2 linked regions of the Ensifer sp. PDNC004 genome follow. The protein of the gene in region 1 interacts with the protein of each later gene in a pairwise test. Links are inferred from orthologs where the notes say so. Each region holds a gene or a part of one and is shown on either strand. Other genes may lie near its edges.

Region 1 (7,370 bases):
GACGAGCGGCGGCGAGGCGAGGTAGTTCGCCTGGACGTCCGGCGAGATACGGCCTTCGAAGTTACGGTTGCCCGAGAGAACGCCGGCGGCGATCAGGCCCTTGTCGTTGATCGTCTTCGAGATCGGCGCCGGCAGCGGGCCGGAGTTGCCGATGCAGGTCGTGCAGCCGAAGCCGACGAGGTTGAAGCCGAGCGCGTCGAGGTCCTTCTGCAGGCCAGACTTGGCGAGGTATTCGCCGACGACCTGCGATCCCGGTGCGAGCGAGGTTTTGACCCACGGCTTGGACTTCAGGCCCTTGGCGACCGCGTTGCGGGCGAGAAGGCCGGCAGCGATCAGGACCGACGGGTTGGAGGTGTTGGTGCACGACGTGATCGCAGCGATGGCAACGTCGCCATGGCCGAGATCGAAATCGGTGCCTTCGACGGCGTAGCGGTTCGAAAGCTGGCCCGGCTTCTTGTAGTCGCCTTCAAGTGCGGTGGCGAAGCCCGAGGCGATGTTTTCGAGCGGGATGCGGCCTTCCGGACGCTTAGGACCAGCCATGGCCGGAACGACGTCGCCGAGGTCGAGTTCGAGCGTGTCGGTGAAGACGAGCTCGGAACCGTCACCGTCGCGCCACATGCCCTGCGCCTTGGAATAGGCTTCGACGAGAGCGATGCGGCTCTCTTCGCGGCCGGACATGGTGAGGTAGTTGATGGTTTCGCTGTCGACCGGGAAGAAGCCGCAGGTCGCGCCGTATTCCGGGCCCATGTTGCCGATGGTGGCGCGGTCGGCGAGCGTCATGTTGTCGAGGCCCGGGCCGAAGAATTCGACGAACTTCGAGACAACGCCCTTCTTGCGCAGCATCTGGACGACCATGAGCACGAGGTCGGTCGCGGTAACGCCTTCCTTGAGCTTGCCGGTCAGCTTGAAGCCGATGACCTCGGGCAGAAGCATGGAGACCGGCTGGCCGAGCATCGCGGCTTCCGCCTCGATACCGCCGACGCCCCAGCCGAGAACGCCGAGACCGTTGATCATGGTGGTGTGGCTGTCGGTGCCGACGCAGGTATCCGGGTAGGCGGTGATCTCGCCATCTTCTTCACGGGTCCAGACGGTCTGGCCCAGATACTCCAGATTGACCTGGTGACAGATGCCGGTGCCCGGAGGCACGACGCGGAAGTTCTTGAATGCCTGCTGGCCCCACTTCAGGAAGCGGTAGCGCTCGCCGTTGCGCTCGTATTCGAGTTCGACGTTGCGGGCAAAGGCGTTCGGCGTGCCGAATTCGTCGACGATGACCGAGTGGTCGATGACGAGGTCGACGGGAACGAGCGGGTTGATCTTCTCCGGGTCGCCGCCGAGCGAGACCATGGCGTCGCGCATCGCGGCGAGGTCGACGACGGCCGGAACGCCGGTGAAGTCCTGCATCAGCACGCGGGCCGGACGGTAGGCGATCTCGTTTTCAGCCGTGCCCTTGTCGTTGAGCCAGGCGGCAATGTTCTCGATGTCCTTCTTGGTGACGGAGCGGCCATCTTCGTTGCGCAGCAGGTTCTCGAGCAGAACCTTCATCGAGTAGGGAAGCTTGGATACGCCGGCGAGACCGTTCGCCTCAGCCTTGGGCAGGCTGTAATAGACGTAGTCCACACCGTTGACGGTGAGCGTGGAGCGACAATTGAAGCTATCTAGGGACTTGGACACTGGATAATACCCCGTTCCGTCTGATCGCCAAAAACTGACGTACGAACGCCCGAGCGCCTGTGAAGCGCGAATTGGGATGCGGGTGCGGCCATTTCCGCTGTCCGTACGTGGAAAATCATTCCATGTTCGGCGCTAGGATGAAATTCACGCCGACCGCTGGCGTGTTGGCCGCCTTATAGATAATTTCTCCAAAACGTGCCAGAGCAACGAAGGTCGAAAGGGGACTTTTTTTGCCCTGCGACAAAGAGAGTGAAGGGAAGCTGATAGTTCATGCGCCTCATGGCTGAAGGGTTGAGCGCGAAGCGCGGTGAGGATCTGATTTTTAACGATATTTCCTTTGTTCTCGGCGCCTTCGAAGCCCTTGTCGTGACAGGCCCGAACGGGTCGGGAAAGTCGACTTTGCTGCGGGTTCTGGCGGGGTTGTTGAGGCCCGAAAGCGGGCATCTGAAACTTGAGAATGCCCCCCCGGAAATAGCCCATCCATCCGAGATCAGCCACTATCTCGGACACCGCAACGCGATGAAGCGCGAACTGACCGTCGCGGAAAATCTCTCCTTCTGGCGGGACTTCATGGGTGATTCACCAGGAGGGAAGGGCGCGACGCTCACCGAGGCCGTCGAAGCGGTCGGCTTGCCGGATATCGCTCATCTGCCCTTCGGCTATCTCTCGGCCGGACAGCAGCGGCGCATGGCGATGGCGAAGCTGCTCATTGCCTATCGGCCGATCTGGATCCTCGACGAGCCGACAGCAGCCCTTGACGCCGGCGCCGACCGGCTGTTTGCCGACCTGGTGAAGGCGCATCTTGGCAAGGGCGGCATCGTCATTGCGGCGACCCACCAGCCGCTCGGGCTCGACCGCACGAAGGAACTGCACATGACGGGGTTCGAGCATCTGGCGGGAGACCACTGGCATGATGCATAGGGACGCGATGCCTGGACGCCCATTGCCGGAAAACGCGCCCGTGCCCAGCCGGACACTGCCGCTATGATCGCGCTCTTCTTCCGCGATCTCAAGCTGTCGATCCGCGCCGGCGGCGGGGCGATGATCGGCGTGCTCTTTTTCATGACGGTGGTGGCGGTCATTCCCTTCGGCGTCGGTCCGGACCTGAACCTGCTTTCGCGCATCGGACCCGCCATTCTCTGGATTGGGGCGCTGCTCGCCTCGCTGCTCGGACTCGACCGGCTGTTCCAGGCCGAGCGCGACGACGGCTCGCTCGACCTGATGCTGATGCAGGAAACGCCGCTGCTTGCCACCGTCTTCGTCAAATGCGCGGCCCATTGGGCGGCGACCGGCCTGCCGCTGGTGATCGCCTCGCCGTTGCTCGGGCTCTTCATGAACATGAGCGAGATCGCCATCGGCGCCACCATGCTGACGCTTCTGATCGGCACGCCGGCGATCACCTTCATCGGTGCAGTGGGTGCTGCCGTTGCCGTGTCGCTGCCGCGTGGGGGGCTGCTGGTATCGATCCTGGTGCTGCCGCTGGCGATCCCGGTGCTGATCTTCGGTGTCAGCGCCGTCTATGCGGCGATCGAGGATCCGGCCCCGTTCCTGCCGCCATTGATGATCCTTGCGGCGATCACCCTGTTCTTCGCCGTCATCGGCCCGGTCGCCGCCGCTGCCGCCCTTCGGCACGCGTCCGATTGACGCAATCGCGCCAGAACGGGCGAAAGTGTTTGCGGCGTTCCCATGGATTTGGCGCTAAACTGTTCAGATCGAACACATTTATGGTCCGCGCTCCAACTCGATCGTGATCGGGCGATTGACGCGGATCAATTGCAGCCGGGCGCCTTAAGCGTTAAAGAGCCAACATGAGCGAAAACAGCCTGGCCATCCGCAAATTCAGCGATCTCGCCAACCCGACGCGGTTCCTGGCGCTGGCCGACCGTCTGCTGCCCTGGCTCGCCGGGCTGACGGCGCTGTTCTTCGTTGCCGGCCTCTGGCTTTCCTTCACGACGGAAGGCGACTACCAGCAGGGCGAGACGGTGCGCATCATGTATGTGCACGTGCCGGCCGCCTGGCTGTCGATGATGTGTTATTCGGTGATGGCGCTCGCCGCCCTCGGTACGCTCGTCTGGCGCCATCCGCTTGCCGACGTCTCCTCGCGCGCAGCAGCGCCGATCGGTGCCTGTTTCACCTTCCTGGCGCTCGTCACCGGCTCGCTCTGGGGCAAGCCGATGTGGGGCACCTGGTGGGTCTGGGACGCGCGGCTGACCTCGGTCTTCGTGCTGTTTCTCATGTATCTCGGGTTGATGGCGCTCAACCGCGCGATCGACGATCCCGCCCGGTCCTCCAAGGTTTCGGCCATTCTGGTCCTGGTCGGCTTCGTCAACATCCCGATCATCAAGTTCTCGGTCGAATGGTGGAACACGCTGCACCAGCCGGCGAGCGTCATGCGGCTCGACGGGCCGACGATCGATCCGGAGTTCCTGCGACCGCTGATCGTGATGGCGATCGCATTTACGCTGCTGTTCTTCACGCTGCACATCGCCGCCATGCGCAACGAGATCCTGCGCCGGCGCGTGATCGCGCTGAGGCGGCTTGCCGCGCGTGCGGCCGGCCGGGGAGCCCGCACGAAATGATGAGCCACGCCGCCTACGTCTTTACGAGCTACGGGATTGCGACGCTGACGGTGCTCGGGCTGATCGCCTGGGTCGTCCTCGACGGTCGCGCCCGCCGTCGCGAACTGGCTGAACTCGAGGCTTCCGGCATTCGCCGACGCTCGGCCGGTCAGGGCCCGGGAGAAACGCCATGAGAAACATCCCCGCTCCGCGCGGAGAGGAGCGCAAGCCCGGGCCGATGCGCTTCGTGCTGGCGGCGTTGCCGCTGATCATCTTCGCCGGGCTTGCAGCGATCTTCTGGAGCCAGCTCAACTCCGGCAAGGACGTGAGCGAAATCCCCTCGGCGCTGATCGGCACCAAGGCCCCGAAGCTCGACATGCCGGTGCTCGAAGGCGCGACCCGTGACGGCCAGCCGATGCCGGCTTTGACCGATCAGGCGATCAAGGGCAAGCTGACGCTCGTCAACGTCTGGGCCTCCTGGTGTGTGCCGTGCCGGCAGGAGCACCCCTTTATCCTGGAACTGTCGAAGGATCCGCGGCTGACCGTCGTCGGCATCAACTACAAGGACCAGAACGAAAACGCGCTCAGGTTCCTCGGTGAGCTCGGCAATCCCTTCTCAGCCATCGGCGTCGATCCGCGCGGCAAGGCGGCGATCGACTGGGGCGTCTACGGTATTCCGGAGTCCTATCTCGTCGGCGCTGACGGCACGATCCTCTACAAGCGCGTCGGCCCGTTCGACGAAAACAGCGTGAAAACCGGTCTGCTGCCGGCGATCGAGAAGGCGACTGCGGGTTCGTAACCGCTCCCGGCATTGGCTCTTGATTCGGACGGTGAGGGTATTGTTCCTCATCCGCCTGCCGGCATCTTCTCCCCGCTTGTAAGCAAAAGGTCGGGGCGCGGAATGAGAGGCAAATCATCCGCGCGGATGTGGGCCGCAACGCCGCCGGGCGAACTCGGCTAGATCCCTGCCTGCCAATCCCGGACCGCATCCAACGGCCAGACGAGCATCAGCACGTTGAGCGTGAGGTTGTCTCGGATCAGCCAGCCGGTGAAGAGCTCGAAGACGATGGCGACCGTCACGGTCAGCCAGACCGGCATGCGGGCGGCAAACAGGAAGCCGGCCGCCATGGCCAGCGTATCCATCGTCGAATTCAGGATGCTGTCGCCGAAATAGTCGAGCGAGATCGTTGCCGAGCGGTAGCGGTTGATCACCATCGGCGTGTTTTCGGCGATCTCCCAGGCGGATTCGATCACGGTCCCAAGGAAGAGTTTTGCCGTCAGCGGCCTGCCGCGCAGGAGCAGATGGCCGAGGCCGTAGAACAGGAAGCCGTGGATGATGTGCGACGGCGTGTACCAGTCGGCGATGTGCTGAGAGTTGCCGCTGGATTTGGCGACCGGCTCGAACAGTTTGACGTAGCCGCATTCGCAGATCCAGAGACGACCCATCAGATGCTGGGTGATGATCTGGATGACGAGAACAGCAAGACAGGCGGCGAGCCAGAGGAGTGCGTGCCGATTGCGGCTGTCATTCTCCTCGAGCATCGTGCTCACTCGGCGTTCTCCTGGTCAAGCGAGTGCTTCATGATCAGCGGCATCTGGGCGAGCGTGAACAGAATGGTGATCGGCATCGTGCCCCAGACCTTGAAGGCGACCCAGAAATCGGTCGAGAACGAGCGCCAGACCACTTCGTTGAGCACAGCCAGGAACAGGAAGAACACGCCCCAGCGCAGCGTCAGCTTGCGCCAGCCGGCCTCGTCGAGCTTGAAGGCGGAGTGGAAGACGTAGCCGAGCAGCGACTTGCCGAACAGCAGGCCGCCGAGCAGGATCGCGCCGAACAGCGTGTTGACGATCGTCGGCTTCATCTTGATGAAGGTGTCGTTCTGCAGCCAGAGCGTCAGCGCGCCGAAGACGAAGACGACGATGCCCGAAATCAGCGGCATCATCGGCAGGGTGCGGGTCAGCACCCAGGAGACGGCAAGCGCGATCGCGGTCGCGGCCATGAAGAGGCCGGTGGCGATGAAGATCGGACCGCCGAGCTCGGCAAGCGCCGGAAAATGCCCGGCCAGCCATTCGCCGCGCGAGTTGGCAAAGAAGAAGACCATCAGCGGCCCAAGCTCCAGCACCATCTTGAGCAAGGGGCTGACTTCCTTCTGCGGCTTGGAAGCCTCGATCGACGACATCTGGGGGTCCTGTTTCTGCATGTACCTGCTGCTCATAACACCAGCTTTGCGGCAAAACCATATCAAGGCAACGGGCCGGCGCAACTACGCGCGGGCCCGATCGCCCCGTCAGGCGGCAACGCCGGCGATCGCCTCGGCAAAATCCTTGGCTTCGAAGGGTTCGAGATCGTCGATGCCTTCGCCGACACCGATGAAATAGACCGGCAGCTTGTGCTTGGCAGAGATGGCCACGAGGATGCCGCCGCGCGCCGTGCCGTCCAGCTTGGTCATGATCAGTCCACTGACGCCGGCGACGTTGCGGAAGATCTCGACCTGCTGCAGCGCGTTCTGGCCGGTGGTGGCGTCGAGCGTCTGCAGCACGGTGTGCGGCGCATCCGGATCGAGCTTGCCGAGCACGCGCACGATCTTTTCGAGTTCGGCCATCAGCTCCGCCTTGTTCTGCAGGCGGCCGGCCGTGTCGATGATCAGCACGTCGGACTTCTTCTCGCGCGCCTGCTGGAAGGCTTCATAGGCGAGGCCAGCGGCGTCGGCGCCGAGTTTGGAGGAAACGATTTCGGAGTTGGTGCGCTCGGCCCAGATCTTCAGCTGCTCGATCGCGGCGGCCCGGAAGGTGTCGCCGGCGGCGAGCATGACCTTCAGGCCCGCGCCGGAAAGCTTGGCGGCGAGCTTGCCGATCGTCGTGGTCTTGCCGGTGCCGTTGACGCCGACCACAAGGATGACGTGCGGCTTGTGGCTGAGATCGAGTTCCAGCGGCTTGGCGACGGGCGAAAGCACCTTGGTGATCTCGCCGGCCATGATGCGCGAAACGTCCTCGCCCGAGACATCCTTGCCGTAGCGTTCCGAGGCGAGCGTGTCGGTGATGCGCATCGCGGTTTCGACGCCGAGGTCGGCCTGGATCAGCAGGTCTTCGAGGTCCTGCAACGTCGCTTCGTCGAGCTTGCGCTTGGTGAACAGGCTGGCG
Region 2 (7,545 bases), 1.3 Mb from region 1 along the record:
AGGTAACCGTCATCGGAGATGAAGAAGCCGGAGCCCTGAGCGGTCGGACGCAGGCGGCCTTCGCCATTCGGGCCACGACGGCCGGGGCCGCGGTCGGCACGGTCGTCGCCGCGCGGGCCGAATTCCTTGAAGAAACGCTTCAGCGGATGGTCTTCCGGCAGATCATCGAAACCGCGACCGTTGAAATTGAAGTCGAAACCGCTTCCGTCTTCCGACACCGGATTGGCACGCGACTGGACGCGGACCGAAACGACCGCCGGCGAAACGGCCTCGACGACGTTGGCGAAGCTCGGCACCGACGGCGCTTCTACCTTCACCGGATCGGCAAAGGATTGCGAGATGCTGGCCGGCAGACCCGAGGTCAGCATGACGGCGGCAAGGCCGGCGACGGTCGAGGTCTTCAGAACGGTCTTGAGGGAGGGACGCAGGGATTTGGTCGTAAACATCCGTTTTGCCTTTTCTCTTCCTTGATGCCGTCGAAGACGGCACCGAAACCTGGTTGCGAAACCGCCTCAGGGAAGGCGGAATTCGTTTTGGCTGACTGGAGGAACAGCCGATGACCAAAGATGTAACGGATGGGACCTTACTGAGTTCTGTCCGGAAAATGAATTTTTGGTAATGTTGTGAAGAGCTGGCTCGGGCTTGGCTAAGTGCCTACCGGGAATTGCGCGTTGGCGCGAACGGCATTGCCCGCCACTGGAGGGGATCTCCAGCGATATCAAAAGATTAGTGCGGGGCCGGTGCAACGGATGCGCGTTTGGCGAGCGCCGCGTTAAGGCTGAAGCAGCTTCTTCAGCTTTTCCTTCTCGTCCTCGGAAAGCGGCGTCCCTTTTACCTGGGCGCCGCGACGGCGAGAGGCGATAACAAGCGTAATCGCCCCGACGAGGAGCAGGGTCGCCGGCATGCCCCAAAGGATCAGCGTCTTCGTCTCGAAGCGCGGCTTCAGCAATACGAATTCGCCATAGCGGGACACGACGTAATCGATGACGGCCGTGTCGCTGTCGCCGTTGGCCAGCCGCTCACGCACGAGCACCCGCAGGTCCTTGGCAAGCTCGGCGTTGGAATCGTCGATCGACTGGTTCTGGCAGACCATGCAGCGCAGTTCCGCCGAGATCGCCCGCGCCCGCGCTTCGAGCGCGGGATCGGCAAGCACCTCATCCGGGTTGACGGCAAAGGCCGAGTCGACAGGCGCGAACAGAAGCAGGAGTGCCAGGAGCAGGCGGTTCATTCCGCAGCCCCCACCGGCACCGTCTTCGGTCGCTTGGCCTTGGTAGGTGCGCCGACGCGCAGGCGGCGATCACTCAGGGAGACGAAGCCGCCCGCCATCATGAACAGGGTGCCACCCCAGATGCATAGGATCATCGGCTTCCACCAGATGCGCACGACGATACCGCCTTCGCTGATCTGGTCGCCGAGCGAGACATAGAGCTGGCTCAAGCCGAAGGTGCGGATGCCGGCTTCCGTCGTCGGCATGCGGCGCGCCTGGTAGAGGCGCTTCGATGACCAGACCTCGTCAATAGCAACACCGCCGCGGCTGATGGTGAAGTGGCCGGACTCCTCGGAATAGTTCGGGCCGCTGCCATTGCGCATACCATCGAAGCGCAGGGTGTAGCCGCCGGCATCGACCGTCATGCCCGGCTTCATCTCCACGACGGTTTCGGTCTCGAAGGCCGTGACGGCGACGATGCCGATCAGGGTGACGCCAAGGCCGATATGCGCAAGCGCCGTGCCGAAAGCCGAACGCGGCAGGCCAGAGAAGCGCCGCCAGGCGACGTTGCCTGCGACCTTGCCGAGGCCGGAGCGCAGCGCCAGGTCCGTCAACGACCCGACGATCACGTAGACGCCAAGGGCAATGCCGAAGAGTGCAAGAACCGGCCCGCCGTTCATGAAGTAATAATAGGCGACACCGAAGAGCAGGCCGATGGCGACCGCTGCGAAGAGCCTCTGCGAAACGCCGGCAAAGTCGCCGCGCTTCCAGGCAAGCAGCGGGCCGAAGGGCACGGCAAAGAGCAGCGGCAGCATCAAGAGGCCGAAGGTCATGTTGAAGAAGGGCGGGCCGACCGAGATCTTGTCTCCGGTCAGTGCTTCGAGCACCAACGGATAGAGCGTGCCGGTCAGGACCGTCGCCGTCGCCGTCGTCAGGATGAGGTTGTTGAAGACCAGCGCGCCCTCGCGCGAGATCGGCGCGAAGATACCGCCGGCCTTCAGATGCGAAGCGCGCAAGGCGAAGAGCGTGAACGCGCCGCCGATGAAGAAGACGAGAATGGCGAGGATGAAGATGCCGCGGGTCGGGTCGGTCGCAAAGGCGTGAACCGAGGTCAGGACACCCGAACGCACGAGGAAGGTGCCGAGCAGCGACAGCGAGAAGGTCATGATCGCGAGAAGCACCGTCCAGATCTTAAGCGCCTCGCGCTTTTCCATGACCAGCGCGGAGTGCAAAAGCGCGGTTCCCGCAAGCCAGGGCATGAAGGAGGCGTTTTCGACCGGATCCCAGAACCACCAGCCGCCCCAGCCGAGCTCGTAATAGGCCCAGTAGGAGCCCATCGAAATGCCGGCGGTGAGGAAGGTCCAGGCGGCAAGCGTCCAGGGCCGGACCCAACGCGCCCAGGCCGCGTCGATCCGGCCCTCAATCAAGGCCGCGATGGCAAAGGAGAAGCAGACGGAGAAACCGACGTAACCGAGATAGAGCAGCGGCGGATGGATGGCGAGACCGACATCCTGCAGGATCGGGTTCAGGTCCTTGCCCTCGCCCGGCGCCGGCATCAACCGCGCGAACGGATTGGACGTCAGCAAGATGAAGAGCGCGAAGGCCATCGCGATCCAGGCCTGGACGGCAAGCACGTTTGCCTTCAGCGTCTCAGGCAGGTTGCGCCCGAAGGCGGCAACCAGCGCCGAGAAGAACGTCAGGATCAACAGCCAAAGCAGCATCGAGCCTTCATGGTTCCCCCAGACGCCCGAGATCTTGTAGATCAGCGGCTTCAGCGAATGGGAGTTTTCCCAGACGTTGCGGACGGAGAAGTCCGAGGTCACGTAGGCGAAGGTGAGGACGGTAAAGGCGAAAGCGACGAGCAGAAAGCAGGCGACGGCGGCACTGGAGGCCAGCTCCATCAGGCCGCGATCGTTCAGCCGTGCGCCGAGGATCGGTAGGGCCGCCTGAATGACCGCAGTCGCCAGCGCCAGAACCAGAGCGTAGTGTCCGAGCTCGATGATCACTTGATGGTTTCCTTCCCGCTGAGCTCGACACCCTGCGCCTTCAAACGGTCGGCGACATCCTTGGGCATATAGGTCTCGTCATGCTTGGCGAGAACCGAGTCGGCCACGAAGACCGAGCTTCCCGCGACGAAGGTTCCCTCCGTCACCACGCCCTGCCCCTCGCGGAACAGGTCGGGCAAGATACCGGTATAGGTGACCGGCACGCCACTCAGCGTATCGGTGACGGTGAAGGTCACCGTCTTGCCGTCGCCGCGCTTGACGGAGCCGGCTTCGACGACGCCGCCGAGGCGGATGCGGGTTCCCGGCGGTACGTTGGCCTTTTCGAGGTCGCTCGGCACATAGAAATAGGCGATCGCCTGGCTGAAGGCGAACATCACGAGGAAGGCTGCAAGCACCAGGAAGCCGACACCGCCGCCGATGATCGCCAGTCTTTTTTGTTTGCGCGTCATTGCGTTACTCCGTCGGTGGCAATCCCGAGCTGACGCGCCAGCGCCAGCAGCTGCTTGCCGCCGTCGCCATCGGCCGGGAAGGTTTTCAGGCCCTCCCTTAGCGCGGCCAGCGCCTTGTCTCGTTGATCAAGGACAACATGGGAGCGGATCAGTCGCGCCCAGCCTTCGAGATTATCCGGATTTTCCTTCAGCCGGCTTTCGAGGCTGCCGACCATACCCCGGATCATTTCCTGGCGATCGCCGGCGCTCATGCTCTGGGCCGCAGCCACATCATCGGCACTCGGATTGCCCGGCGCTGCAGCGCTGGTGGCGCCCCCCAATTCAGCCACGTGCTGTTTGACGAGCGGCAGCCAGGGTGCGTCGGCCGGCGACGTCGCGACCAGCCGGTTGAAGGCGGTCAGTGCTTCCGCGTTCTTGCCTTCCTGCTTGAGGCCGAGGGCAAGATAGAATTCCGAGCGCGGGTCATTGGGGTCGAGCGCGAGCGCCTGCTTCAGCGCGTCCTGCGCCTTGCTCGTCACGACGCCGTCGGACTGCACGACCATTGCCTCGGCGTAGCCGCCAAGACGTGCCGGCGTCGGGCCGAGCAGGCGGATCGCCCGGTCATAGGCATCGACCGCATCTTCGACGCGGCCGTTGCGCATGTAGATCGGCGCAAGCAGGTCCCAGCCGGCGCCGTCGTTCGGGTTTATCGCCAGGTGGTTCTCGGCCTTGGCAATCAGGATGTTGATGTCGCCATTGGGATCGGCCAGGCGTGCGGCGAGCGGCTGCGCCGGAAGGCCCGGACTGCCGGTCAGCAAGTAAAGACAGAGCCCGACGGCCGGAAGACAGAGCAGCACGAAGGCCTGGGCCAGACGGCTGACACTGCGACGCGGCGCAGCAGCCGGCGCCACTTCGCTGTCGCTCTCGCCAACGGCCAGCAGCCGGCGCGCCACTTCGGCGCGCGCAAGCTCGGCGTCATCGCCGCCGATCAGACCGCTGTCCTGGTCGCGCTTCAACTCCTCGAGCTGGTCGCGATAGACTTCGATGTCATGGCTGTGGGGAGACGACGGGGCTTCCCCTGCCCGCAGCAGCGGCAGGATGAGCACGGCAGCGACAGCCGCCGTCAGGGTGGCGACGAGGATCCAGAACAACATGGAAGCTCAATACTATGGCCCCCATGCCATTCCAACACGAAAACCCCTTATGACGGAGATTTGAGGCGTTTCGCCGCAACGGCGGATCGAGCCGCCCGGGCGCATCCGGAAGACCCGGCCCGCCAGGCCTCAGGTCAGCGGCGTCCAGCTGCCGTCCGGGTTGCGGCAGGCAGCGCCCCGCGCCGTCTTCGGCTGGCCCTTGACGGTAACCGTGTGGCTATACTGGCGGCAGTTCTGCGACCCGACCTGATAGGGAGCGGCTGCAACGACCGAACCGTTGACGCCGCGCCCGTCCCAGGTCACCGGCTGGCCACCGGGGGCCGCTTCAAGTGCGCGGTACTCCGCCTCCAGGGCCCGCTGGCGGTCCGATGCTCCGATGTCGAGATCGGTAAGACGCGCGATCACCCCGCCCTGGAGTGCCGCGATGTAATTGGTCGAGGTGGCACCGCGCGTCGCCGTCGAGCCGAGGCTGGCGGCCGCACCCTTGCTGCCCGTCGTGCCGCATCCGGCCAGTGCGACGGCCGAAGCGACCACAACGATCCTGCCGCCGACGACAATAGCCCGTGTCATTTCTGCCTGGTTCCTCATGATCCGCGACACTCAATCATCCTATCCGAAGTCGCATCCTTAAGCTCGTTCCATTCGAGCACGGTGACGACTAGTCCTTGATTTTCTTTTGGCATTCCCCGCGTGCCGAGGCAACGGCGGGCCCTGCGGGTGTGACATTTTCAAGCACGGGTGTGACCCCTAAATCACGATGGATTCGCAAGCGAGCGACGCCAGACCCACGTATTTCTCCCGCACCCTCTAAACGGCCGCCGGCAAAACCAGTTCCGCCCGCAAGCCTCCCTCGTCCCGCCGCGACAGGGTGATGGTGCCCTGGTACTCCCGAACGATCTCGCTGACGATCGAAAGACCGAGCCCGGTTCCCGGCTTGCTTTCGTCGAGCCGCTTGCCGCGCTTCATCGCCACGGCGATCTGGTCGGGGTTGAGCCCCGGCCCATCGTCGTCGACATCGAGAACGATCCACTGCCGTCCTGGTTCCTTGGCATGAACCTCGCTCGGCGCCGGCCTGACGTTCAGCCATACCTCGGCTCGGGCGTGGCGGGCGGCATTTTCGAGCAGGTTGCCGACGGTCTCCTCGACGTCCTGCAGCTCCATGGCAAGAACCAGTCCCGGCGGGTTGATAGACAGATGAACCTGCTTTTCCGGATTGAGCTTGCGCATGACGCGCACGAGGCGTTCGAGCGCCGGCTGCGCTTCGGTCCGCGCCAGCACGGACTCACGCTGCGCCGCGATCCGGGCGCGGCTCAGATAGGACTGAACCTGGGTCTGCATCGCATCGACCTGGGTGCGCACCAGCTCGCCGTGCGATGCCTCGAGCACCCGCGCCTCGTTCAGCAACACCGCGATCGGCGTCTTCAGCGAATGGGCGAGATTGCCGACCTGCATGCGGGCGCGCTCGACGATGCGGCGGTTGCTGTCGATCAGGGCGTTGACCTCGTTGGCGAGCGGCTGGATCTCGCGCGGGAATGCGCCATCCAAGCGTTCGCTTTCGCCGGCGCGGATCTTTTCCATCGAGCGCCGGACCTCATCGAGAGGCCTAAGACCGAAGAGGATGGTGAGCGCGTTCACGCCAAGCCCACCAAGACCGAAGATGGAGAGCGCGATCGTCAGGTTGCGGGTGAAGCGGTTGATGTCGGCCTCGAGCACATCGCGGTTGCCCGCCACGCGAAAGCGCGCCGTGTGGCCCTGGATGTCGAGAACGACCTCGGTCTCGGAGACCTCGACCTCGTTCCCGAAGGGATCCTTGGTGGTGTAGAAGCGGACATAGCCGGTATCGAAGGGCACCTCGTCGACGCTGGCGATCGGCAGCTTGCCGTTGCCGAGCGAGGTCGAGATCAAAGGCGGCGTGTCGAACTCGCCGATCGGATCGACGATCCAGTACCAGCCGGTCTGCGGCTGCGAGAACCGGAGGTCGCCAAGCTGCGGGCTCCCCGACAGCACCGTCCTCTCGTTGACGGAAATCGAGTTGACGACGTTGAAGAGCTGGGCGCGCAGCAGGTCCTTGAAGCCGCGCTCGGAGCCCTGGCGATAGAGCTCGGAGATCACCACGCCGATCACGACGAGCGCCACCACCGCCCAGACGGTGGAGACCACCAGAACGCGTGCGGTGAGCGATCTAATTGCCATTGCCCGGCGCTTGCATACGGTATCCGAGACCGCGCACCGTTTCGATCAGATCGTTGCCGATCTTCTTGCGCAGCCGGCCGATGAACACTTCAATCGTATTGGAATCGCGATCGAAATCCTGATCGTACATGTGCTCGACCAGTTCCGTGCGCGAAACCACCTGCCCCATGTGGTGCATGAGATAGGAGAGCAGCCGGAACTCGTGCGACGTCAGCTTCAATGCCACGCCATCGACCGTTGCCTTGGAGCCCTTGGTATCGAGGCGGACCGGGCCGCAGACGATCTCCGAGCTCGCATGGCCGGCAGCGCGCCGGATCAGCGCGCGGATGCGGGCGAGAACTTCTTCGACGTGGAAGGGCTTGGCGACATAGTCGTCGGCGCCGGCATCGATGCCGGCCACCTTGTCGCTCCAGCGGTCACGCGCCGTCAGGATCAGAACCGGCATGGTCTTGCCGTCGCCGCGCCATTTTTCAAGGACGGTGATGCCGTCCATCTCCGGCAGGCCGATGTCGAGGATCACGGCATCATAGGGCTCGGCGTCGCCGAGATAGTGCCCC

What was found.
Region 2: the proteins of JVX98_RS23130 (region 1) and ccmE interact in binary tests that used the Escherichia coli proteins (3 or more experiments, as listed by UniProt). The link is inferred for Ensifer sp. PDNC004 from one-to-one orthologs.

Annotation. Positions count from the first base shown.
Region 1 is NZ_CP070353.1:3,072,380-3,079,749, forward strand. Bases 2,541-5,364 are described here. They hold JVX98_RS23130 (heme ABC transporter permease), read left to right. Parts: upstream 2,541-3,479; coding sequence 3,480-4,250; downstream 4,251-5,364. Other genes in these bases: ccmA (heme ABC exporter ATP-binding protein CcmA), read left to right, coding at 2,541-2,592; ccmB (heme exporter protein CcmB), read left to right, coding at 2,656-3,315; ccmD (heme exporter protein CcmD), read left to right, coding at 4,247-4,423; JVX98_RS23140 (DsbE family thiol:disulfide interchange protein), read left to right, coding at 4,420-5,028; JVX98_RS23145 (DUF2585 domain-containing protein), read right to left, coding at 5,187-5,364. Also shown: aconitate hydratase AcnA, read right to left, coding at 1-1,671; more of ccmA, read left to right, coding at 1,942-2,540; more of JVX98_RS23145, read right to left, coding at 5,365-5,771; JVX98_RS23150 (septation protein A), read right to left, coding at 5,777-6,409; signal recognition particle-docking protein FtsY, read right to left, coding at 6,518-7,370. UniProt on the Escherichia coli protein: Required for the export of heme to the periplasm for the biogenesis of c-type cytochromes.
Region 2 is NZ_CP070353.1:1,770,363-1,777,907, forward strand. Bases 1,937-4,935 are described here. They hold ccmE (cytochrome c maturation protein CcmE), read right to left. Parts: upstream 3,663-4,935; coding sequence 3,210-3,662; downstream 1,937-3,209. Other genes in these bases: JVX98_RS16845 (heme lyase CcmF/NrfE family subunit), read right to left, coding at 1,937-3,213; ccmI (c-type cytochrome biogenesis protein CcmI), read right to left, coding at 3,659-4,795; JVX98_RS16860 (hypothetical protein), read right to left, coding at 4,925-4,935. In the rest of the region: JVX98_RS16835 (Do family serine endopeptidase), read right to left, coding at 1-446; JVX98_RS16840 (cytochrome c-type biogenesis protein), read right to left, coding at 773-1,228; more of JVX98_RS16845, read right to left, coding at 1,225-1,936; more of JVX98_RS16860, read right to left, coding at 4,936-5,365; JVX98_RS16865 (HAMP domain-containing sensor histidine kinase), read right to left, coding at 5,603-6,988; two-component system response regulator FeuP, read right to left, coding at 6,978-7,545. UniProt on the Escherichia coli protein: Heme chaperone required for the biogenesis of c-type cytochromes. Transiently binds heme delivered by CcmC and transfers the heme to apo-cytochromes in a process facilitated by CcmF and CcmH.